DNA from 2 places in the Bradyrhizobium sp. AUGA SZCCT0177 genome. Region 2 is predicted to be linked to the other one. Evidence: predicted binding sites of a transcription regulator. Region 2 holds the regulator's gene; the other holds the start of a gene.

Region 1 (11,649 bases), on a different contig from region 2:
CTGACCGCAGACCAGATGCATTACGCGGTCTCCGACGTCACCCATTTGCGCGACGTGTTCGCGGCGCTGGACGCCGATTTGAAGAAGCGCGGCCGCAGCGAATGGGTCAGCGAGGAGATGGAAGTCCTGACCTCGCCAAAGACCTATGATTTCCATCCCGAGCGCGCCTGGGAGCGGCTGAAGACGCGGGTGCGCAAGCCCAAGGAATTGGCCGTGCTGATGGAAGTCGCAGCCTGGCGCGAACAGGAAGCGCAGAGCCGCGACGTGCCGCGCAGCCGCGTGATGAAGGACGACGCGGTCGGCGACATCGCCACCCATGCGCCGACCTCGCTGGAGCGTCTCGCCAATCTGCGCTCGCTGCCGAAGGGTTTCGACCGCTCCAAATGGGGCAGCGACATCGTCGCCGCCGTACAACGCGGCATCGCGCGCGATCCTGCGACCTTGCCGAAGCTCGAAAAGCCGCGCGGCAATTCGAATGGCGCTGCGATCGTCGAACTCCTGAAGGTGCTGCTGCGAATGACCTCGGAGCGTCATGCGGTGGCCAGCAAGGTGATCGCGACCGTCGACGATCTCGAACAGATCGCGGCCGACGATCAGGCCGACGTCGCCGCACTGCATGGCTGGCGCCGCGAATTGTTCGGCGAAGCGGCGCTGTCGCTGAAGCACGGCAGGCTGGCGCTCGCGATCGAAAAAGGCCGCGTGGTCAGGGTCGATCGGGATAAGGCGGTTTAGGCGCGCGGCCTAAATAATCTTGGTTCCTACCGGGTTCACCGGCTTCGGCGGTGGCGATTGGGTTTCGAGTTTGTCGAAGCCCTGAGGCGGGATGACAACGCCGTGCCCGGCCGAGATGTTGTCGAGCTCATCGAGCGTCAATTCACGCGGGTCGCTGGCTTGCCCATGGCCGTCTTTGTTCGCCATTTCGATTTCTCCACGGTGAGCGAGAAATTGTACGCGCGAAGGCGCGTTGTTTCAATGACGCCAGCCGCTCCACGGCTTCCCTAACCTCTACGAGCGAGCTTCGCTCGTCTCGACCCCGCTTGCGAGGGAGAAGGAAAAATCACCACTTCAGCTCAAGGCCGAACGTGCCCTGATGCGACTGCATCGCGGCGCGGAATTTGGCGTCGTAGTTGATGTAGAGGCGCGCGGTGTTGGTCAGGCTGAGCGAGGCCGAGGCGCCGGCATCCGCGCCGTACTGGCTTTCGCCGATGCCCTGGAAGGTCACGCTCTGGGCGCCGAGGCTCACCGTGGTGTCGGAGAAATTCTGCACGACGTTGTTGACGAACTTGCCATAGGCCGACAGGTCCAAAATCTTCTGATCGAAGATCCAGTAATGCCCGACCTCGGCACCAACAAGCACGCGGAAGCGCTGCACCGTCGCGCCCGTTGCCGTCACCGGATCGAGGCCGCCGAACTCCTGGAACGCTCCGGTCTGGGCGTGGACATATTCGACCGCGCCCTTGGGCACGATGCGGTACTGGTCCTTGGACCAGTAGTAGCTGATTTCGCTCAGCACGCCGTCGAGCATGGCGTTGTAGCCGGCAGTCGCGAAACCCAAACCGGTATCGCGGCGCGAATTGACGTTGCCAAAACCGTGCACGATCACGCTGGCCCAGGTCCACGGCCCGGCATCCACGGAGGCATTGAAGCCGAACTGGGTCAGGTCGATCCTGGCCGACTGCAACGCCAGCGGCACGTCGATGTCGGTGCGGCTCTGGTCGACGGAGAAGCCGACATTGACGCCGGTTGCGATGCGCGCGCCGATGCCGGCGACGCCGCCCCAGGTCTTGCGGGTGTCGCCGACGAAAAACCCGAGCGGACCGTTGTTGGCCGAAATGCCATAGCCCTCGAACCAGGTCCGGTAGCGCGGTGTTTCCGCAGCCTCGGAGGCGCCGCCGCCGCCGGGATTGGTCCGCATCATGCGGCTGAAGCCGCTGGTGGTGCCGAACCGTTCCAGGAAATTGCTGCCGAGGTTGGTGATGGTCGCGGTCGACGACACCGCTGAGTTGATCATCTGCGGCGTCGGGGACGGCGATGGTGCGGGCGAGGCCGTCGGTGTTGGCGTGGGGGTCGGTGTCGGCGTCAGCTGTGCCTGCGCGGAAGACACGCCGAACGCGAGCACGAACGCGATCGCCGCCAGTCGCGCCAAAGCGCGACCGCCCCCGATCCTCTCCGCTCGCGATGCGCAGCGCATCAATTTCATTCCCGAAGAAAGCGCCCGCTCGAAAACAGTGCACGACATGCCGGTCAGCAAGCCCGGATTTGCGCCCAGTTCGTGCACAGCGTCAATCGCTTACGGGCCTCACCAGGGACCGAATAGAAGCCGCTGTTGTTCGGCGGCCACAGTACCTTGCACTGGGTGGCACTGGGCGGCACTGGCCTGGTCCAAGACGGGCGAAACGGAACTAGGCGTCCCCGCCCCCACTGCCACGATATTGCGCCGGCGACGCGCCGAAGCGGCGGCGGAAGCAGCGGTGGAAATACGACACCTCGTTGAAGCCGCAGGCGAACGCGACCTCGTCGATCTTGAGGCGATCGTTGCGGTGATCGGCCAGCATCATGCGTGCCTTTTGCAGGCGCAACTCCAGGACGCGCGCGGCGAAGGAGTTGCCGGTCTCGGAAAGCAGGTCGTTGACATAGCGGCGCGATACGCCGAGAGCGCGGGCCGCCCGTTCCGACGAGAAGGCCGGATCGGAGAATCCTTTCCGGATCGTGAGGAGAACGTCTTGCAGGCGGGCAGCGCGCAGCCCGCGGTTGCGGGCAACTTCAGTCACGTCGCGGCGTGCGCCGAGCGCGAGCGCAAAGAGATCCAGAAAGGTCGTCTCGATGTGCGCATCCAATGGATTGCCGCCATCGTCGTTCGGCTCCTGGATGATGTCGAGATATCGCGCCAGATGCCGGAGCGTCGGATTGTTCAGGTCGAATTGACTGAGAATGAGATCGTCCGGATCGGCAACCAGTTCAATGAGATTTTGGCGTGCCACTGCGACGGTCGTCGATTTCAACCCGGCCTTGCTTTGACATATGCCTGCGTTGTCTGCGGTATAAAATGTTGCCCCGCCAGGCGCCATGATGCATTCACGGTTCGTCAGCTCGCATCGTATCGATACCGATTCGCGGGCATGATTGAACGTGAAGGCAAAGAGTTCAGTGGTGTCGTTCGCGATGTGCCGCGGCGTTCGCGCTAACCCATTGATCGCACCGCTGCTGAACCGACTGGTCCTCACGTTTCCGTACTGGGAGAATTGATAGCGCGCCGAAAACAGGGAGTCGTTGAGCCTTGAATAGTCGAACGCGCAATAGAGGTCGCTATGAAGCTCTCTCCAGAGCTTGAACCGCCCGTTGTCGTCGAGTTCAGTGGACAAATCATCGGTAGAGAAAACGACCTTATTCATACTGTTCTTGCGTCATCCATGATGTTCTTGGGTCCCACGCGGCTGGCTTCATCATAGGTCAGCGGCCAGAAGATAAAGTTCAACGCACAAACATCGCGTGAACACCGATACCGAGCGATCGCTGCGCATCGAGGCGCTCCCCTGAGGTGCCGTTAGCGCCATGCAGTTCATGTTTTCCCGTCGCCGCCGCCGCTTTCCTGTGACGCATCCGCAACATCAGATGAAATTGCCTGGCCGGTGCCATCCTGTTCATAACCAATGCCGCCGGGGATACGACGGTTTGCCCTCAGTCGAATAAGCCCTGCGGGAGACAGGAAATTTCAGGGGTATTTATGATCAAGTTTGCAACGCCTGCGATCCTCGCATTGATTGGCGCCATGGCATTGCCGATCTCGAGCGCGCTTGCCGCCGAGGACGGCGTCACCTACAGCGGCGCCGAGGTCAACAACGCGTTCGCCACCGGCGTTGGCGCGATTGCAGCGAGCGGCACCGGCAGCCTCGGAGCGCACGCCACCGGCGCCGGTTCGATCGCCATCGGCGTCAACGCATCGAGCACCACCGGCTCGATCGCGATCGGGTCGAGCGCAAACGCCAATACCGCTGCCGGCGAAAGCGTGGCGGTCGGTACCGGTGCCAGTGCGACCGCCACCAGTGCTTCGGCCTTTGGCACGGGCGCAACCGCAAACTTCAATTATGCCGCGGCTTTCGGCACCGACGCGACGGCAGGCGCCGCCAGCGCGACGGCGGTCGGCCGCGGCGCCAATGCCGGCGGCCAGGAAAGCGCGGCGTTGGGCTACAACAGCACCGCATCCGGAACCAACAGCGTGGCCGCCGGCGCCAACAGTGCCGCATCGGGGGTCAACAGCGCGGCATTTGGCACCAGCGCCAACGCCACGGCGACCGGCGCCGTTGCGGTCGGCGTCAACGCCTCCGCCACCGCCACCAACTCCGTCGCAATCGGCGCCAATTCGACCGCCACCGCCGCCAATACGGTCTCCGTCGGCTCCGCCGGCAATGAGCGGCGCGTCACCAATGTCGCCGCCGGCGTCAGCGCGACGGACGCTGCGAATATCAGCCAGCTCAACAGCGCGACGGCGAATTTCCAGTCGCAGGCCGCGGGGCTGCAGACCCAGGCCACCGGGCTGCAGAGCCAGGTTACCGGCCTGCAAAGTCAGGTCACCGGGCTGCAAACCCAGCTCAATGGCGTGCAAAGCCAGGTCGATGCCAACCGCACCGAAGCGCGCCGCGGCATCGCAGCCAGCGCAGCACTCGCCCCCGTCGTGATGCCTTCCGCCGCAGGCAAGCTCACGGTATCGGCGACCGGCGGCGCCTATCGGGGCGCCTATGGCGCGGGCCTCGGGCTTGCGTATCGCCTCAACACCCCGGCGCCGACCGTGCTGTTCGGCAGCTATTCGAACGGCGGCGGCACCGAACATATCGGCCGTGTCGGCATGGCCGCTGAATTCTGAGCAGCGATATTCAGCGATGCGGCGAAGTCGACGAACGCAGGGCCGGCGGCGCGCCCTGTCCACATGGCGCGTGTGTGCGGCAAGCCTTGCGCTGTCGCCGCCGCTTGCGCACGCCCAGCCGGTGGATTGGAGCAAGATGCCGACCATGCAGATCGAGCGGCAATTCGGAGGGCCGTTGAAAGATACCGTCATCCAGCGATTGCGCGATCCAGTCGACGGCACGATCTGCATGGTCTATCTGCCGATCAATGCGCCACATTCGCCGCAGCAGACCAGCGGTTACGTGCAATATGGTTCGACCACGATCGGCTCGATCAGTTGTTTTGCAGGCCCCGCACCTGCGCCGCCCCTAGCCGCCGCCCGGCCCAAACCAGCGCCGGCACAGCGCGCCAGCGTGCCCCCGCCAGAGCCCCCGGCGCCGCTTGACCAGCGCTGGCCGCCCGCCGCAGCGCCTGCCCGTTAGCCAGCCGCCCGCGCGCGCTGCAAGCGCCGCATCACACCGCGGGCCAGATCAGGGTTCCGTCCGGCGCGGCCTGTCCCGAAATCCTGCAGATGTCGCCTTCGAGGCGGACCTTGCCGCTGGCGAGCAGCCGCAGCGCTTCGGGATAGATGCGGTGCTCGATGACGAGGATGCGCTGAGCCAGCGTCTCGGCGGTGTCGCCATCGGCCACCGCGACCGCGCCCTGCATCACAATCGGCCCCGCGTCGGTTTCCGGGATCACGAAATGCACGGTGGCGCCTGAAATCTTCACGCCGGTCGTCAGCGCCTGGCCGTGCGGATCGAGGCCCGGAAAGGACGGCAGCAGCGAGGGATGGATGTTGAGCATCTTGCCGTACCAGCGTTTGACGAATTCGGCGGTGAACAGCCGCATGAATCCGCCAAGGCAAATCAGCTCGACATTCTTTTCATCGAGCGCCCGCTGCAGCACCGCTTCGAAGGCTGCGCGGTCCTTGCCGAACGGCTTGCTCTCGATCACGGTCGTGGGAATGCCGCTCGCAGCAGCCTTTTCCAGGCCACCGGCATCGGCGCGGTTGGAAATCACGGTGACGATTTCCGCCGGGAAATCCGGTGCTTTGGCCGCGTCGATCAGCGCGGCCATGTTCGATCCACGCCCGGAGATCAGAATGGCGACGCGGCGCTTCACGGCGTCACCGCGACAGGTCCAGATGACCGTTATAGACCACGCGATGCTCGCCTTCCGCCGCGATCACTTCACCGAGCAGGGCGACAGTCTCGCCGCCCTCGGTGAGGATTTCGGTGACCCTGTCGATCGCATCCGGCTTGACGATCGCGATCATGCCGATGCCGCAGTTGAAGGTGCGCAACAATTCGAGCTCGGCGATGCCGCCCTGCTCGGCCAGCCATTTGAAGACAGGCAATACCGGCAGCCGCGCCAGATCGATGCCGACCCCGAGATGCTTCGGCAGCACGCGCGGAATGTTGTCGGTGAAGCCGCCGCCGGTGATGTGGGCGAGGCCTTTGATGGCGCCGGTTTCGCGGATCGCGCGCAGGCACGATTTCACATAGAGCCGCGTCGGCGCCAGCAGCGCGCCGCCGAGCGTCATCACGGGCGAGAACGGTGCCGGGGCGTCAAAGCCGAGGCCGGAATTCTCGACGATTTTGCGGACCAGAGAGAAGCCGTTGGAATGCACGCCCGAGGAGGCAAGACCGATCACGGCGTCGCCGATCGCAATGTCTGAACTCGGCAGCAGCGTGCCGCGCTCGGCAGCCCCCACAGCAAAGCCCGCGAGGTCGTAATCGCCGTCCTTGTAGAGGCCAGGCATTTCCGCGGTCTCGCCGCCGATCAGGGCGCAGCCGGACTCCCTGCAGCCCTCGGCAATGCCGGCCACGATGGCGGCCGCAGCTTCCGGATCGAGCTTGCCGCAGGCGAAATAGTCGAGGAAGAACAGCGGCTCGGCGCCCTGCACCACGAGGTCATTGACCGACATCGCCACCAGGTCGATGCCGATTCCGCCGTGCAGGCCGGTCTCGATCGCGATCTTGACCTTGGTGCCGACGCCGTCGGTCGCGGCCACCAGCACCGGGTCCGTGAAGCCGGCTGCCTTGAGGTCGAACAGCCCGCCAAAGCCGCCGATCTCGGCGTCGGCGCCGGCGCGGGCGGTGGCACGCACCATCGGCTTGATGAGATCGACGAGGCGATTGCCCGCATCGATATCGACGCCCGAATCGGCGTAAGTGAGCCCGTTTTTGCGGTCGATCATGCTCAATTCCCGTCAGAAGACGGCTGGTTACGAGGATTTCGGCGATCCTGCAATGGCTCGCAAGCGCGGGGTCGATATACTATGTAGATAACAACCGGCCCGCCCCGCAAAGGGCCGGATCTGTTACGCAATTAGGCCGGTAGCCGGGAAGCGACCGAGTTGAATATTCCGAATATCATTACACTGGGTCGCATCATCCTGGTGCCCATTATCGTCTGGGCGATCGCCTCGAGGCAGATGGAGATCGCGTTCGCTATCTTCGTGATTGCCGGCGTCAGCGACGCCGTCGACGGTTTCCTCGCCAAGCGCTTCAATATGACCAGCGAGCTCGGCGCCCTGCTCGATCCCCTCGCCGACAAGGCGCTTTTGGTCTCGATCTACGTCTCGCTCGGAATCTGGGGCGCGGTGCCGCTGTGGATCGTGATCCTGGTGGTGTCGCGCGACATCATGATCGTCACCGCCGTGATTGTGTCATGGTTGTTCGACAAGCCTATCCCGATGAAACCCTTGATGGTCTCGAAGCTCAACACGGTGGCGCAGGTGGCGTTCGCCGCCCTGGTGCTGGCGTCGCTCGGCTTCAACTTCAAGCCGACGCCATACGACCTGATCCTGATGGGCTTTGTTACGGTCTTTACTTTGGTTTCCGTCTCCCTCTATCTCGTGGAGTGGGTGCGGCACATGAGTACGATCGAGGCCAAATAGGCGTTTTGTTTGAAGCGTTTTGTTTGACGCGTCCTCACGCGAACCGGTACCCACTTCGCTTGAAAACGCCATGGTTCCGGAGACTTGCGTGGCAGTTCGCGTTCAACCCCGTCAGCTTGCCTTTGCGCTGCCGCATGCAGAAAGCCTGACCCGCGACAATTTTCTGGAAGGGCCGGCCAATGAGGCGGGCCTGGCGCTGATCGAAAGCTGGCCCGACTGGCCCAACCGCATCATGCTGCTGGTAGGCCCGGAAGGCTCCGGCAAGAGCCATCTCGCCGCGATCTGGGCCGAGCAAGCCGGCGCCCGCTCGATATCCGCACGCGCTTTGACGCCCACCGCCGTACCCGGCGCGCTTGCGACGGGGGCGCTGGTGGTCGAGGACCTGAAACCGGGGGATTTCGACGAGCGTGCGATGTTCCACCTGATGAATCTGGGGCGGGAAGACGAAGCCTTCATTCTGATGACGGCGCGGATGGCACCATCGGCCTTCGAGGTCGAGCTGCGCGATCTGCGGTCGCGGCTGCGCGCGGTGCCGACGGTGCCGCTATTGCCGCCCGACGATCTGTTGTTCCGCAGCCTGATCGTCAAATTCTGCGCCGACCGGCAGCTGAGCATCGACGAGACTGTCGTGAGCTATCTCGCCAGCCGGATCGAGCGATCCTATGCGGCTGCGCGCCAGGCCATCGACCTGCTGGATAGCGAGGCGCTGCGGCTCGGCCGGCCGGTGACCCGGGCGCTGGCAGCCGAATTGCTGCGCAACGCCTGACGGGCGCTGCTGCCGCTGCGCGCCATGTCACGCCCCCGCCGCCTTGACGGCGGCGGCGGGCGGAACATCAATGTCATCGAAACGTCATCCAACTATCACATGGTGCGCACGGCATCCGCCTAAACTGGCGCTGCGCTCCAACTGAGATGGACCGAAACTTCATGGACTCGGCACAAGCTATTGAAATAACAGAAAAAGACGCAGTTGCCGAAGCGCCACTGGCCATCGCCACCAGCCCGGAGCGGTTCATCAATCGCGAGCTGTCCTGGCTGCACTTCAATCGCCGCGTGCTCGAGGAAGCGGTCAATCCCGGCCACCCCACGCTGGAGCGGGTCCGGTTCCTGTCGATTTCAGCCAATAACCTTGATGAATTCTTCATGGTCCGTGTCGCCGGTATCAAGGCGCAGGTCCGTGAAGGTATCGCCGAACGCAGCCCCGACGGCCTGACCCCGTCCGAGCAGCTCGTCGCCATCAACAAGACGGTTTCGGAACTCGCCTCGGATCAGCAGGCGATCTGGAGCGACCTGCGCACCATTCTGTCCAAGACCGGGATCATTCTGGTCGATGGCCATGACGTCACCAAGGCCGAGCGGAGCTGGATCGAGGATCACTTCCTCCATAACATCTTCCCGCTGCTGACGCCGCTCGCCATCGATCCGGCGCACCCCTTCCCGTTCATCCCGAGCCTTGGTTTCACGATCGCGCTGCATTTGTCGCGGGTCGCCGACGGCAAGCCGATGAACGCGCTGATCCGCATGCCCGGCAAGATCGACCGCTTCATCCGCATGCCCGCGGGCAAGGACGGCGCGGTACGCCTGATCACCCTGGAACAGGCCACCGGCCTGTTCATCGGCCGCCTGTTCCCCGGCTATACCGTCAAGGGCCAGGGCGCCTTCCGCATCATCCGCGATTCCGAACTGGAAATCGAGGAAGAGGCCGAGGATCTGGTCCGCCTGTTCGAGACCGCGCTGAAGCGGCGGCGGCGCGGATCGGTGATCCGGCTCGAGATCGAAGCCAAGATGCCGGAGGAGCTTCGCGCCTTCGTGCAGCAAGCGCTGTCCACCGCCGACGACGAGATTTTCCTGGTCGACGGCGTGCTGGCGATGAACGAGCTGTCGCAGCTGACGCGGCTCGACCGGCCCGACCTCGAATTCGTGCCCTATGTGCCGCGCCATCCCGAGCGCGTGCGCGACCATGGCGGCGATATCTTCGCTGCGATCCGGCAGAAGGATCTGGTGGTCCATCACCCCTACGAATCCTTCGACGTCGTCGTGCAGTTCCTGCAACAGGCCGCCCGCGACCCCGACGTGGTCGCCATCAAGCAGACGCTCTACCGCACCTCGAACAACTCGCCGATCGTGCGCGCGCTGGCCGAAGCCGCCGAAGCCGGCAAGTCGGTGACCGCCTTGATCGAGCTGAAGGCGCGGTTCGACGAGGAAGCCAATATCCGCTGGGCGCGCGACCTCGAACGCGCCGGCGTGCAGGTGGTGTACGGGTTCATCGAACTGAAGACCCACGCCAAATTGTCGATGGTGGTGCGCCGCGAGGGCGGCAACCTCACCACCTATGTCCACACCGGCACCGGCAATTATCACCCGGTCACCGCGCGCATCTATACCGACCTGTCCTACTTCACCTCGGACCCGATCATCGGGCGCGATGCGGCTCGGGTATTCAACTACATCACCGGCTACGCCGAACCCAGCGACATCGAGCGCATGGCGGTGTCGCCGCTGACGCTGCGCAACCGCATCATCGAACACATCAAGGGTGAATCCAATTACGCCCGCCACGGCAAGCCCGGCGCGATCTGGATGAAGATGAACTCGCTGGTCGACCCCGACATCATCGATGCGCTGTATGAGGCCTCGCAGACCGGCGTCGCGATCGAGCTCGTGGTGCGCGGCATCTGCTGCCTGCGGCCCGGGCTGCCCGGACTTTCCGAGAACATCCGCGTCAAATCCATCATCGGCCGGTTCCTCGAACACGGCCGAATCTACTGCTTTGGCATGGGTCAAGGCCTGCCGAGCACAAAAGCTGCTGTGTATATCTCGTCCGCCGACATGATGCCGCGGAACCTGGACCGCCGCGTCGAGGTGCTCTGTCCGCTGCAAAATCCCACGGTTCATCAGCAGGTTCTCGAACAGATCATGGTCGCGAACCTGAAGGATACCGAGCAAAGCTGGCAATTGTTGCCGGACGGGTCTTCAACGCGTATGAAGGCCGCGAAAGGCGAAGAGCCGTTCAATCTGCACAACTACTTCATGACGAATCCGAGTCTGTCAGGCCGTGGAAAGTCTCTCAAGGAATCTTCGCCGCGCCGCCTCACGCGCCGTAATGAGCGTCAGCATTCGTCCTAGCGGGTTGCGTCATATGGGGGATTGGCGGTGAAGCGGCCGCGCCAGCGCGCAACCAGCGTCGCCGTCATCGATATCGGTTCGAACTCGGTTCGTCTCGTCGTCTATGAAACGATGGCGCGCAGCCTCGTCACGATCTTCAACGAGAAGGCGCTGTGCGGGCTCGGCCGCGAGGTCCAGACCACCGGGCTGCTGGCGACCGACGCCGTCGCCAAGGCATTGACCGCGCTGCGGAGGTTTCGCGCGTTGTGCAAGATCCAGAAGGTCGGCCGCGTCTATGCGATCGCCACGGCGGCCTGCCGCGACGCCTCCAACGGCCCCGACTTCATCGCCAAGGCCGAGCGCATCTGCGGCGCCCCCATTCAAATTCTGTCGGGACCGCGCGAGGCCAAATTGTCGGCGCTCGGCGTCGTGTCCGGCGTGCACAATCCCGACGGCATCGTCGGCGATCTCGGCGGCGGTTCGCTCGAACTGATCGACGTGCACCGCAACCGCGTCCGCAGCGGCGTCACGCTACCGCTCGGCAGCCTGGCGCTGCAGGATCTGTCGGACAAATCGCTGAAACGCGCCGACCGAATCGTCCGGGACGAACTGTCCGACGTCGCCCAGCTCAAGGCCGGCCGCGGCCGCACCTTTTATGCGGTCGGCGGCACCTGGCGCGCGCTGGCGCGCATCCACATCATCCAGAGCGACTACCCGCTGCGGGTGATGCACGGCTATTCGATCCCGGCGGCGGAAGC
Region 2 (11,649 bases):
GAACGTCATCAGGTCAGCCATCACCTGGCAGGGATGCGAGCGCCGGGTGAGCCCGTTGATGACGGGCACGGTGGCGTTGGCGGCAAGCTCCAGCAGCGCATCATGGTTGAGGATGCGGATCATGATCGCATCGACGTAACGCGACAGCACGCGCGCGGTATCGGCGATGGTCTCGCCGCGGCCGAGTTGCATTTCCGCGCCGGTCAGCATGATGGCCTCGCCGCCGAGCTGGCGCATGCCGACGTCGAACGAGACCCGGGTGCGGGTCGACGGCCGTTCGAAGATCATCGCCAGCGTCTTGCCCTCGAGCGGCTTTCTGGGCGTCTCATGCGCCTTCAGCTTCGCCTTCATGGCGACGCTCAGGTCCAGCATGTTGCGCAATTCCTTCGGCGGCAGCTCGCTGATATCGAGAAAGTGACGTAGGGACTTGCTCATCACCCCGCCGCCTTCTTCTTGTCGCCTGACAGCGCGATGCAGGCGCGTTCGAGGCTTTGGACGGATTGCTCGATCTCGGATTCGGAAACGATCAGGGGCGCGAGGAAGCGCACGACATTGTCGCCGGCGCCGACCGTCAGCAGCTTCTGGTCCCGCAGCGCGGCGACGAGATCGCCCGAGGGCACCACGGCCTTGACGCCGATCAGCAGCCCTTCGCCGCGCACTTCCGCCAGCACGGAAGGATAGCGATCGACCACGGAAGCGAGCTTCTGTTTCAAGAGCAGCGACACTTTCTGCACGTGGTCGAAGAAGCCGGGTTTGAGCATCACGTCGAGCACCGCGTTGGCGGAGGCGATCGCCAGCGGGTTGCCGCCGAAGGTCGAGCCGTGCGAGCCCGGCGTCATGCCGGACGCCGCCTCTGCCGTGGCGAGACAGGCGCCGATCGGAAAGCCGCCGCCGAGCGCTTTTGCCAGCGACATGATGTCGGGGGTGACGCCGAGGCGCTTATAGGCAAACAGATCGCCGGTGCGGCCCATGCCGGTCTGCACCTCGTCGAAAATCAGCAGCAGGCCCTTGTCGTCGCACAATTGGCGGAGCGCCTTGTAGAACGCATGCGGCGCGCTGCGGACACCGCCCTCGCCCTGCACCGGCTCGATCAGGATGGCGGCGGTCTGCGGCCCGATCACCTTCTTCACCGCTTCGAGATCGCCATGCGCGACCTGGTCGAAGCCGTCCAGCGGCGGACCGAAACCTTCCAGATATTTGGCCGAGCCGGTCGCCGCCAGCGTGCCCAGCGTGCGGCCGTGGAACGCGCCCTCGAAGGTGACGATGCGGTAGCGCTCGGGATGTCCCTTGGCGGCGTGATAGCGGCGCGCGACCTTGATCGCGCATTCCATCGCTTCCGCGCCGGAATTACAGAAGAACACCAGATCGGCAAAGCTCTGCTCGCACAGCCTTGCTGCAAGCTTGTCGCCGTCCGGACTCCTGAACAGGTTCGACATGTGCCAGAGCTTGGTGGCCTGCTCCTGCAAGGCTGCGACCAGATGCGGATGGCAGTGGCCGAGCGCATTCACTGCCACACCCGAGGTGAAGTCGAGATAGCGCTCGCCTGACGTCGAGATCAGCCACGCGCCTTCGCCGCGTTCGAAACCGAGATCGACTCTCGCGAATACGGGAAGCAGATGCGACGGGGCGCTGTTGGTCATGGCTATCACTGACGGTTAGAGACCGGCCACATAGCGTGCATTGGCGCGAACGCGGCACAGCCGGTCTTGCGAAAACAAAACGTGCCGCCTTTTCGGGGCGGCACGTGACAGGCATTCTATGCTGGCTTTGGACCGTGTCAACACGCCGAAATCCGCTTGTTTTGAGCATGATCTCCGGGCAAGCGCCTTGCGCTTGTCCCGAGGGAAAACCGGCGTCCACTTTTCCGGATCATGCTCGAACCGCTTCCCTGCGGTGCAAGATAAAGCAATCCGTAGCATTCCGGTGCCGTGGAAAACTCCAATTACAATGCATAAATACCGGAACATGTGGACGCACGGACGCGGACTCTTGCGCCAGAGTCCCGCCATATTGTAGCGTCTGGGCTGTCGGGTACGACATCTCGTGCGGAAGTACTGACCCCTAGAGTCCATTTTGTAAGGCGTAAACGTTCGGGCGGCTTTTTTGCGCCCGGCGAGGGCTAAGGGATTCTGCCCGCTGGGATTTTTGAGAATTGGCATCGCCAGCGCTGCCCCCGGTTTGGCCGGCTCTGTGCGAAGGGAAGAATGCGATGACGGTATTGACCTGGTCCGACGAGCGCGTCGAGCAGCTTAAAAAGCTCTGGGAGGGCGGACTTTCCGCCAGCCAGATCGCCGCGGAACTCGGAAATGTGACGCGAAATGCAGTGATCGGCAAAGTGCACCGGCTGGGTCTCTCCGGCCGTGCCAAGAGCCCCTCCTCGGCCGCGCCGCGTCAGCGCAAGGCGCGCCCCGCCCAGCAGATGATGCGGGTGGCGCGCCCGGTGTCGCGCGGTAACACCGCGCTGGCCCACGCCTTCGAGGTGGAGATGGAGCCGGATCCGGTCGCCTACGACAATGTGGTGCCGATGAGCCAGCGGCTGACGCTGCTCGAATTGAACGAGGCCACCTGCCACTGGCCGATCGGCGACCCCTCCAGCTCGGAATTCTTTTTCTGCGGCGGCAAGGCGCTCAGCAGCCTGCCCTATTGCGCGCATCACTCGCGCATCGCCTATCAGCCGGCCTCCGATCGCCGCCGCCCGGCGCCGAAGCCGACCAGGTAAGAGCTGCGCATCAGCTACGCGGAAAATATCCGCTGTCGTCCCTGCGAACGCAGGGACCCATAACCACAGGCGATCGTGGTTAGGCTTGGCTGGAGCTCCAGCTCGCTTCAAAAATCGATACTTGTGGTTATGGGTCCCGGCCTTCGCCGGGACGACGATGGAGTATTGGCTACTCCACCTTCGCGAACCGATCATCCAGCGCGTAGCCGGCGCCGCGCACGGTGCGGATCGGGTCCTGTTCGCGGCCGGGGTTGAGCAGTTTGCGCAGGCGGCCGATATGGACGTCGACGGTACGCTCGTCGATGTAGATGTCGCGGCCCCAGACGCTGTCGAGCAGTTGCTCGCGGCTGAACACGCGGCCGGGATGTTCCAGGAAAAACTCCAGCAGGCGATATTCGGTGGGGCCGAGATCGATCGGACGGCCCGAGCGCGCGACGCGGCGCTTCTCGCGGTCGAGTTCGATATCGCCATAGGTCAGCACGGTGGCCAGCCGCTCCGGGCTCGCCCGCCGCAACAGGCCCTTCACCCGCGCCAGCAGCTCCGGCACCGAAAAGGGTTTTACGATGTAGTCGTCGGCGCCGGTCGCCAGCCCCCGCACCCGTTCGCTTTCCTCGCCGCGCGCGGTCAGCATGATGATCGGCAGCGCCTTGGTCTCCGGCCGCGCCCTTAAGCGGCGGCACAGTTCGATGCCGGACAGGCCCGGCAGCATCCAGTCCAGCACGATCAGGTCGGGCACCCGCTCCTTCAACCGTGTATCGGCGTCGTCACCGCGGGCGACGGTTTCGACCTCATAGCCTTCGGCATCGAGGTTGTAGCGCAGAAGCGTGGTGAGCGCTTCCTCGTCTTCAACCACCAGAATGCGTGCGTTCATCTATGTAAGCCTCTTGTGTTTTGACGCGCTGTCGATACGCGAAAAACGTCTCTCGTTCCGCTGTCAGTTCAGTAACTAGTTTCCCGGCACAGTCGTGGCGAAATTCGTCATGTCGCCCTTCGGGCGCTTGTCGAGGATCTGCTGGCCTTCGATCATGTAGAACACGGTCTCGGCGATGTTGGTGGCATGGTCGCCGATCCGCTCGATGTTCTTGGCGCAGAACATCAGATGGATACAGAACGAGATGTTGCGCGGATCTTCCATCATGTAGGTCAGGAGTTCGCGGAACAGCGAGGTGCAGATGGCGTCGACTTCCTCGTCGCCCTTCCAGACCGCCATCGCCGCCGGCAGGTCGTGCGACGCGTAGGCGTCGAGCACGGACTTGACCTGCGACTGCACCAGATCGGTCATGTGTTCGAGACCGCGGATCAGTTTCAGCGGCTGGAAATCGTTCTCCAGCGCCGCGACGCGCTTGCCCATGTTCTTGGCGAGGTCGCCGATCCGTTCCAGATCGGTGGCCACCCGCATGGCGCCGACGATCTCGCGCAGGTCGATGGCCATCGGCTGGCGGCGGGCAATCGTCAGCACCGCGCGTTCCTCGATCAGGTGCTGCAGGCGGTCGATCTCGGCGTCGGAGGCGACGACGCGTTTTCCGAGCGCAACGTCGCGCCGGATCAAGGCATCGACGGATTCGGTGATCATGCGTTCAGCAAGGCCGCCCATTTCGGCGACCAGGCGGGTCAATTCCTGAAGATCGCTGTCGAACGCCTTCGCGGTATGCTCTGAAGCCATTGTCTTCTCCTCGCGATGTGCGCTTAGCCGAACCGGCCGGTAATGTAATCCTGGGTGCGTCGATCGCTCGGCGAGGTGAAAATCTTGTTGGTGTCGTCGAATTCGACCAATTCACCGAGATACATGAAGGCGGTCTTGTCCGAGACGCGCGCCGCCTGCTGCATGTTATGGGTCACGATGGCGATGGTGTAGTCCTCCGCCAATTCTGTGATCAATTCCTCGACCTTGGCGGTCGAAATCGGGTCCAGCGCCGAGCAGGGCTCGTCGAACAGGATCACTTCAGGGCGCACCGCCACCGTGCGCGCGATGCAGAGCCGCTGCTGCTGGCCGCCGGACAGGCTGAGGCCCGATGCATTCAGCTTGTCCTTGACCTCGTTCCACAGCGCACCGCCACGCAACGCCTTTTCGACGCGGCCGTCCATCTCGGATTTCGAGATCTTCTCATAAAGGCGGATGCCGAAGGCGATGTTTTCGTAGATCGTCATCGGAAACGGCGTCGGCTTCTGGAACACCATGCCGACCCGGGCGCGCAGCAGATTGAGATCGAGCTTGGGGTCGAGGATGTTGGTCTGGTCGAGCATCAATTGCCCGGTCGCCTTCTGGCCCGGATAGAGGTCGTACATCCGGTTGAAGATCCGCAGCAGCGTGGACTTGCCGCAGCCGGACGGCCCGATGAAGGCGGTGACGCGGTGGGTGCCGAGCGTGAGGTTGATGTTCTTCAGCGCGTGGTGCTCGCCATAGTAGAAGTTCAGGCCCCGCGCGGTCACTTTCGGCGGCGCGTCGGGCAGCGCCACGTGGGGAACGCCCGCGTTGACGGCACTCATGGATACAGAAACTTCGGTCATTTTGCGGTCCTCTCGGCGCCAAGGATGCGCGCGCCAATATTCAGGGCGAGTACGGTCAGGGTGATGAGCAGCGCCCCGCTCCAGGCGAGCTGCTTCCAGTATTCGTAGGGGCTCTGCACGAAGTTGTTGATGGTGACCGGCAGGTTCGCCATCGTCTTGGTGAGGTCGAGGCTGAAGAACTGGTTCGACAGCGCGGTGAACAGCAGCGGCGCGGTTTCGCCGGCGACGCGGGCGGTGGCGAGCAGCACGCCGGTGATGAGACCACTTCGCGCGGCGCGATAGGCGATCCGCTTGATCACCAGCGAGCGCGGCAGGCCCAGCGCGGACGCCGCTTCACGCAGCGGATTGGGCACCAGGCCGAGCATGTCCTCGGTGGTGCGAACCACCACGGGGATCACGATCACGGCCAGCGCCAGACAGCCGGCAAAGGCCGAGAAGCCGCCCATCGGCACCACGATGGCGCCGTAGACGAACAGGCCGATGATGATCGAGGGCGCGCTGAGCAGGATGTCGTTGATGAAGCGGATCACCGAGGTGAGCCGGTCATGCTTGCCGTATTCGGCCAGATAGGTTCCGGCCAGCATGCCGAGCGGCGCGCCGATGCCAACCCCGATCGCAGTCATGATGATCGAACCGATGATCGCGTTGCGCAGACCGCCATCGGTCGAGCCGGGCGGCGGCGTGTCCTGGGTGAAGACGGCCAGGTTGAGGCCGGCCAGGCCGTTATAGAACAGCGTGAACAGGATCAGCGCGAGCCATGTCACGCCGAACAAGGCGGCGCCGACGCAGAGGCCCCGGATGATGATGTCGTTACGGCGGCGGGAGGCGTAAATCGGGTTCATGGCTCAGTTCCCCGCCTTCTTTTCCAGCCGCATCAGCATCAGCCGGGCGGCCGACAAGACGAAGAACGTCAGCACGAACAGCAGCAGGCCGAGCAGGATCAGGCCGGACTGGTGCAGGCCGTCGCTCTCGGCGAATTCGCTGGCGATCGCCGCCGAGATCGTGGTGCCCGGCGCGAAGATCGAGGATGAGATCTTGAACGAGTTGCCGATGATGAAGGTGACCGCCATGGTTTCGCCGAGCGCGCGGCCGAGCGCCAGCATCACGCCGCCGATCACGCCGACCCTTGTGTAGGGGATCACCACGTTGCGGACGACTTCCCAGGTGGTGCAGCCGACGCCGTAGGCGGCTTCCTTCAGCACCGGCGGCACCGTCTTGAAGACGTCGACCGAGATCGAGGTGATGAAGGGCAGCACCATGATCGCAAGGATCAGCGCGGCGTTGAACAGGCTGAGATAGGACGGGGGACCTGCGAAGATGGTGCCGAGAACCGGGACGCCGTCGAAGATGCTGATCATGAACGGCTGGAACGAGTTGGCCAAAAACGGGCCTAGCACGAAGAAGCCCCACATGCCGTAGATGATCGAGGGAATGCCGGCGAGCAGTTCGACCGCGAGCCCGATCGGACGGCGCAGCCAGATCGGACAGATCTCGGTCAGGAACACCGCAATGCCGATACCGACCGGAATGGCGATCATCATCGCGATCACGGAGGTGATCAGCGTGCCGTAGATCGGCCCGAGCGCGCCCAGCACCGGCGGATCGGCTGATGGCGCCCAGCGCGAGGTGAACAGGAACGAGAAGCCGTATTCCCTGATCGCAGGCCAGGCGCCCACGATCAGCGATAAGATGATGCCGCCGAGAATGAGCAGCACCGAGATCGCACAGGCGCGCGTGAGCCAATAGAAGGTAACGTCACCAAGCTTGAAGGCGCTGAGGGCCCTGGCGCGATCGTAAGGTCCTGCAGCTTCCATCACGTCGCTCTGAACGGCCATGTCTGCCACGCCAATCCCCTGTACTGTATAGCCCAACTGCCCCGGACCCGGCGCCGGTTTTGCACCGGACTCTTGAACCAAGACCCCTGTCGGCCAAGACCTTGTCGACCAAGACCCTGTCGACCAAGTCACTCGGCAAACCAGACCCGCCCGTATTCGCCCTCCTCGCCGGAGGGAAAGACCCAACCCGGAAAGACCCGGGTTGGGCAAAGTGGGAGCACGCTCCCATTGTCGCCGGGCCGGAACGCCGCCCGGCTCTTGTTCTTAAGTTCAGCTCTTGATCTCGGCGGTCCAGGTCTTTTCGATCAGCTTGACCACGGAGTCCGGCATCGGGATGTAGTCGAGCTCCTCAGCCATCTTGCCGCCCTTCTCGAACGACCATTTGAAGAACTTGATGGCTTCCTGGGACGCGGCCTTATCGGTCGCGGACTTGTGCATCAGGATGAAGGTCGCGGCGGTGATCGGCCACGAGGTTTCGCCGGGCTGGTCGGTGAGGATCACGTAGTAGCCGGGCGCCTTCGCCCAGTCGGCGTTGGCCGCAGCAGCCTGGAACGAGGCTACCGTCGGCTGCACGGTCTTGCCTGCCTTGTTGACCATCGCGGCATAGGTCAGCTTGTTCTGCTTGGCGTAGGCGTACTCGACGTAGCCGATCGCGTTCTTGGTCTGGCCGATGTTGCCGGCAACGCCTTCATTGCCCTTGGCGCCAACGCCCGTCGGCCATTCGACCGCGGTGCCGAGACCGACCTTGGCCTTCCACTCGGCGTTCGACTTCGACAGATAGTCGGTGAAGTTGAAGGTGGTGCCCGAACCGTCGGAGCGGCGGACCACGGTGATGGCGTCGGTCGGCAGCTTCAGCTTCGGATTGAGCTTGGCAATCGCGGGATCGTCCCACTTCTTGATCTTGCCGAGATAGATGTCGCCGAGCACTTCGCCCGAGAGCACGAGTTCGCCCGACTTGATGCCTTCGAGGTTCACGACGGGGACGATCGCGCCCATCACCATCGGCCACTGCACGAGGCCATCCTTTTCGAGGGCCTCAGCCTTCAGCGGCGCATCGGTGGCGCCGAAGGTCACGGTCTTGGCCAGGATCTGCTTGATGCCGGCGCCGGAGCCGATCGACTGGTAGTTCAGACCGTTGCCGGTCTCCTTTTTGTAGGCATCGGCCCACTTGGAATAGACCGGGAACGGGAAGGTGGCGCCTGCGCCGGTGATATCGGCGGCGAATGCCGAGGTCGAGGCGGCGACGAGGCCTGCCGCGACGATTGTCTTGATGAAATTCATGGCTGGTCTCCATCTGGTGAGCGAAGCGCCTGTTAACGCCCGATCGCGCTCACGCCGCATCCGTTTAGGTGCGGTCAATAGAGCTTTTACGAAGGTTCGATGACAGTTGGATGACAGACTCAAGCGATTGGAATCGCTAGAGTTTAAGTCCCTGCCGGGGGTTTCGCCTGGGGAAAGCAGGCGGTAAAAGTGGCCCCGTTTTTGGGCACGCTTTCGATCAAAAGCCGGCCGCGATGGCGGTTAACAATATGTTTCACCAAGGATAAACCGAGCCCGGTTCCACCCTGCGCCCGGCTGTCGCCGACATCGACCCGGTAGAACCGCTCGGTCAGCCGCGGCAGATGCTCCGGGGCAATTCCGGGCCCGAAATCGCGCACCAGGACGCGGACTTCCGGCGCGCCATCGGCGGAATTCGCATGCACCAGCGAGACGATGACCTTGCCGCCGGACGCGCCATATTTGAGCGCGTTCTCGATCAAATTTTCGAACAGCCGCAGCAGCTCCTCGCGATCGCCCGCGATCGTCACCGGCAGCTCAGGCAGATCGATCTCGATGGCGACCTGGCGTTCATGCGCCAGCGGCTCCAGCCCGTCGGCGACCTGGCGGATGATGGGCACGATGTCGACCGAGGTATCGGGCCGAACATGCGCCGACAATTCGACCCGCGACAGCGACAAGAGATCGTCGATCAGCCGCGCCATGCGCGTCGCCTGCGCGTGCATGATCCCGAGAAAGCGCTCGCGCGCCTTGACGTCATCCTTGGCCGGCCCTTGCAGCGTATCGATGAAGCCGGACAGGGCGGCGAGCGGCGTACGCAGTTCGTGGCTGGCATTGGCGACGAAATCGGCGCGCATCTCCTCGACCCGGCGCAGCGGCGTCTGATCGTGGAACGTCATCAGCATGCACTTGTCGGCGCCGCCGAACAGCGTCGGCACCGGCACCGGCGTGATGATCAGCTCCATCCAGCGGTCGACCGGCACATGGTCGAGATAGGTCGCGCGGCGCGGCTCGCTGGTCGCGATCGCCTCGCGCAGGGCGGTGATGATTTCGGGCGAGCGAAGCGCGAACTGGGCAAGCTCGTTCTTGCGCAAAGCGGGGGCAAGCTGGGCTGCCGCAGCATTGAGATGGATCACGCGGCCGGCGCGGTCGAGCAGCACGGCCGGATCCGGCATGCCGGCCACGACGGCGCTGACGGCGGCGGCTTCGACCGGATTGACGCCGCGAACGTCTTCGCGCGAGGTGGCCGTATCATGCAGCCGCCATGGCACCAGGGCTGCGGCGGCAATGCAGATGAAGGCCGCAACGGCGCGCGCCACCCCGAGTTCGCCGGTCGCAACGAATACCGACAAAGCGAGGCCCGCGACCAGCAGGATAATGGCCGAATGCCGTAACCGGTCGGACCATGGGGCAAAATAGGAGGAGGAAGAGGAGGAATCGTCTATCGCCATTGTTGGCTTTGTTCCCTCTGTCTTTTGCATCTTTTACGCGCTTTCAGGCGCCGGTGTCTCCACGCTCGCGCACATAGACGGCCTCACGTCTCGGCTCGGCGTCGGGGCCAGGCGCCAACTGGCGCAGGCGCTTCGACCGCGCACCCAGGATAACCTCCCGAAGCGTCAGCAAGATTACAGATATGACAAAAGGCGCAATATAATAGAGGACCCGGAACAGCAGCATCCCGGCCAGCAAATCCTCCCGGTCCATCTGCGAGAGGCCGACCAGCATGGCGGCATCGAAGACGCCGAGCCCGCCAGGGGAATGGCTGGCGAAACCCAGCAGCGTCGCCGAGACGAAGATGACCGCGACGAAGATAAAGTCGACATTGGACTCGCCCGGCACCAGCATATACATCGCCAGCGCGCAGAACCCGAGGTCGACGATGCCGATGCCGATCTGCAGCAGCGTCAGCGGCCCGCCCGGCAGCGTCACGCTCCAGGGTCCACGGCCGACCCCGCGGGGCTGGCTCCAGACCCAGACCACATAGCCGACGAGGCCGGCGATAATCGCAAACGCCAGGGCACGGTTGAGCCAGGCCGGCAACTGATCGATCGAAGCTGCGGCTTCCGGATGATAGGCGATGCCCAGCCCGAGCACGGCGGCGTTGCCGAGCCAGAAGGTGAGCCCGGCCAAGAAGCAGATCTTGGCGACGTCGATCGCGTTCAGACCCCAGGCCGAATAAATCCGGTAGCGCACCGCGCCGCCGGTGAAGACGCTGGCGCCGACATTGTGGCCGATCGAATAGGAGGTGAAGGCGGCCAGGGCGGTGACGCGGTAGGGGATGTGGGTGTGGCCGATCGCCCGCACCGCAAACAGATCGTAGAAGGTCAGCGTGAAGTAACCCGCGCCCACGAACAGCGCCGCCAGCACGATCTGGCGTGGTTCCGTGCTCTTGATGGCCTCGATCACCTCGTTGGAGTCGATGCCCCGCAGCATGTGATAGAGCACGTAGCACGCGGTTCCGATGACCGCGATACTGATCACAACCCCGAGCTTATGCAGGACCTGCTTCTGGCGCAGAAACGAAATCGCCCTGCGTATTGCTTCCAGCATCTAGACCTCGAATTGCGATCCCGCGACGACGGCAACGGTGCGAATTCCGCCGACACTCCGCTGCTCCCTAGGCACTCCAGTAGCGCGTTTTGGGCCGGAGTGGAATTCGTCTAACGACAATAAAACGCGGTTCTTCAATCTATTAGGCGGAATTGATGACAGTGGATGCACAGTTTTGCTGCATTCTGCGCGCCCAAATCGGGCTCCGGCCGGGTCCCTTGGGCAATCCCTTGACCAATCCCTTGGGCTGGAAGGGGTCATGCCGGGGCGTTTCAAGCCGCGGGCGCACTGCGGGAGACCACCCAGTCCCGCAGCCACGACCCCACCGCGCAGCCGCAAAGATAGAGCGCAAACATGATCAGTCCGAGGTCGAGCCAATAGCCAAACCGACCGGGAACCACGCGCGAAAGCGCGGCCGCGACCAGCACGACCGCCAACGCCGCCAGCCACCGCTTCCAGTTTTTCGATACGCCCTCGCCGTGCTGAACGATGGAAATCCAGCCCATCGCCAGCCCAAGCAGCAGCGAGCCCAACAGCCAGCCCCAGAAGAACGTCGTCAGATAGGCCATCCTTACCTCACCACGAAATCGATGCGGCGGTTCTGCGCCTTGCCCTGGTCGGTATCATTGCCGGCGATCGGCTGTGTGCTGCCATAGCCGACCGACGTGAAACGGTTCGCGGGCAGTCCGGCCTTGACCAGGTAATCGGTGACCGCCTGGGCGCGCTTCTCCGAGAGCGCCTGATTGGCGGGTTCCTCAC

What was found. Region 2 encodes PhoB, which activates phosphate uptake and scavenging genes when phosphate is short. Its sites were predicted from a motif close to TGTCATNNANCTGTCAT; they were not measured.
Region 1: the regulator PhoB is predicted to act here: its motif matches at 8,635-8,651, upstream of JQ597_RS13565 (RNA degradosome polyphosphate kinase).

Annotation. Positions count from the first base shown of each region.
Region 1 is NZ_JAFCMA010000010.1:14,177-25,825, forward strand. Features, by position in the region: gene rnd (ribonuclease D) at 1-732, shown strand, start outside; gene JQ597_RS13520 (hypothetical protein) at 742-918, opposite strand; gene JQ597_RS13525 (autotransporter outer membrane beta-barrel domain-containing protein) at 1,058-2,191, opposite strand; gene JQ597_RS13530 (AraC family transcriptional regulator) at 2,403-3,392, opposite strand; gene JQ597_RS13535 (YadA family autotransporter adhesin) at 3,725-4,861, shown strand; gene JQ597_RS13540 (hypothetical protein) at 4,998-5,324, shown strand; gene purN (phosphoribosylglycinamide formyltransferase) at 5,356-6,006, opposite strand; gene purM (phosphoribosylformylglycinamidine cyclo-ligase) at 6,011-7,084, opposite strand; gene JQ597_RS13555 (CDP-alcohol phosphatidyltransferase family protein) at 7,244-7,786, shown strand; gene JQ597_RS13560 (P-loop NTPase family protein) at 7,875-8,552, shown strand; gene JQ597_RS13565 (RNA degradosome polyphosphate kinase) at 8,714-10,912, shown strand; gene ppx (exopolyphosphatase) at 10,940-11,649, shown strand, end outside.
Region 2 is NZ_JAFCMA010000022.1:126,799-138,447, reverse strand. Features, by position in the region: gene argF (ornithine carbamoyltransferase) at 1-435, opposite strand, end outside; gene JQ597_RS24770 (aspartate aminotransferase family protein) at 435-1,640, opposite strand; gene JQ597_RS24765 (GcrA family cell cycle regulator) at 2,210-2,719, shown strand; gene phoB (phosphate regulon transcriptional regulator PhoB) at 2,889-3,590, opposite strand; gene phoU (phosphate signaling complex protein PhoU) at 3,666-4,382, opposite strand; gene pstB (phosphate ABC transporter ATP-binding protein PstB) at 4,406-5,227, opposite strand; gene pstA (phosphate ABC transporter permease PstA) at 5,224-6,069, opposite strand; gene pstC (phosphate ABC transporter permease subunit PstC) at 6,073-7,062, opposite strand; gene pstS (phosphate ABC transporter substrate-binding protein PstS) at 7,333-8,343, opposite strand; gene JQ597_RS24730 (ATP-binding protein) at 8,487-9,791, opposite strand; gene JQ597_RS24725 (lysylphosphatidylglycerol synthase domain-containing protein) at 9,835-10,890, opposite strand; gene JQ597_RS24720 (hypothetical protein) at 11,163-11,459, opposite strand; gene JQ597_RS24715 (OmpA family protein) at 11,462-11,649, opposite strand, start outside.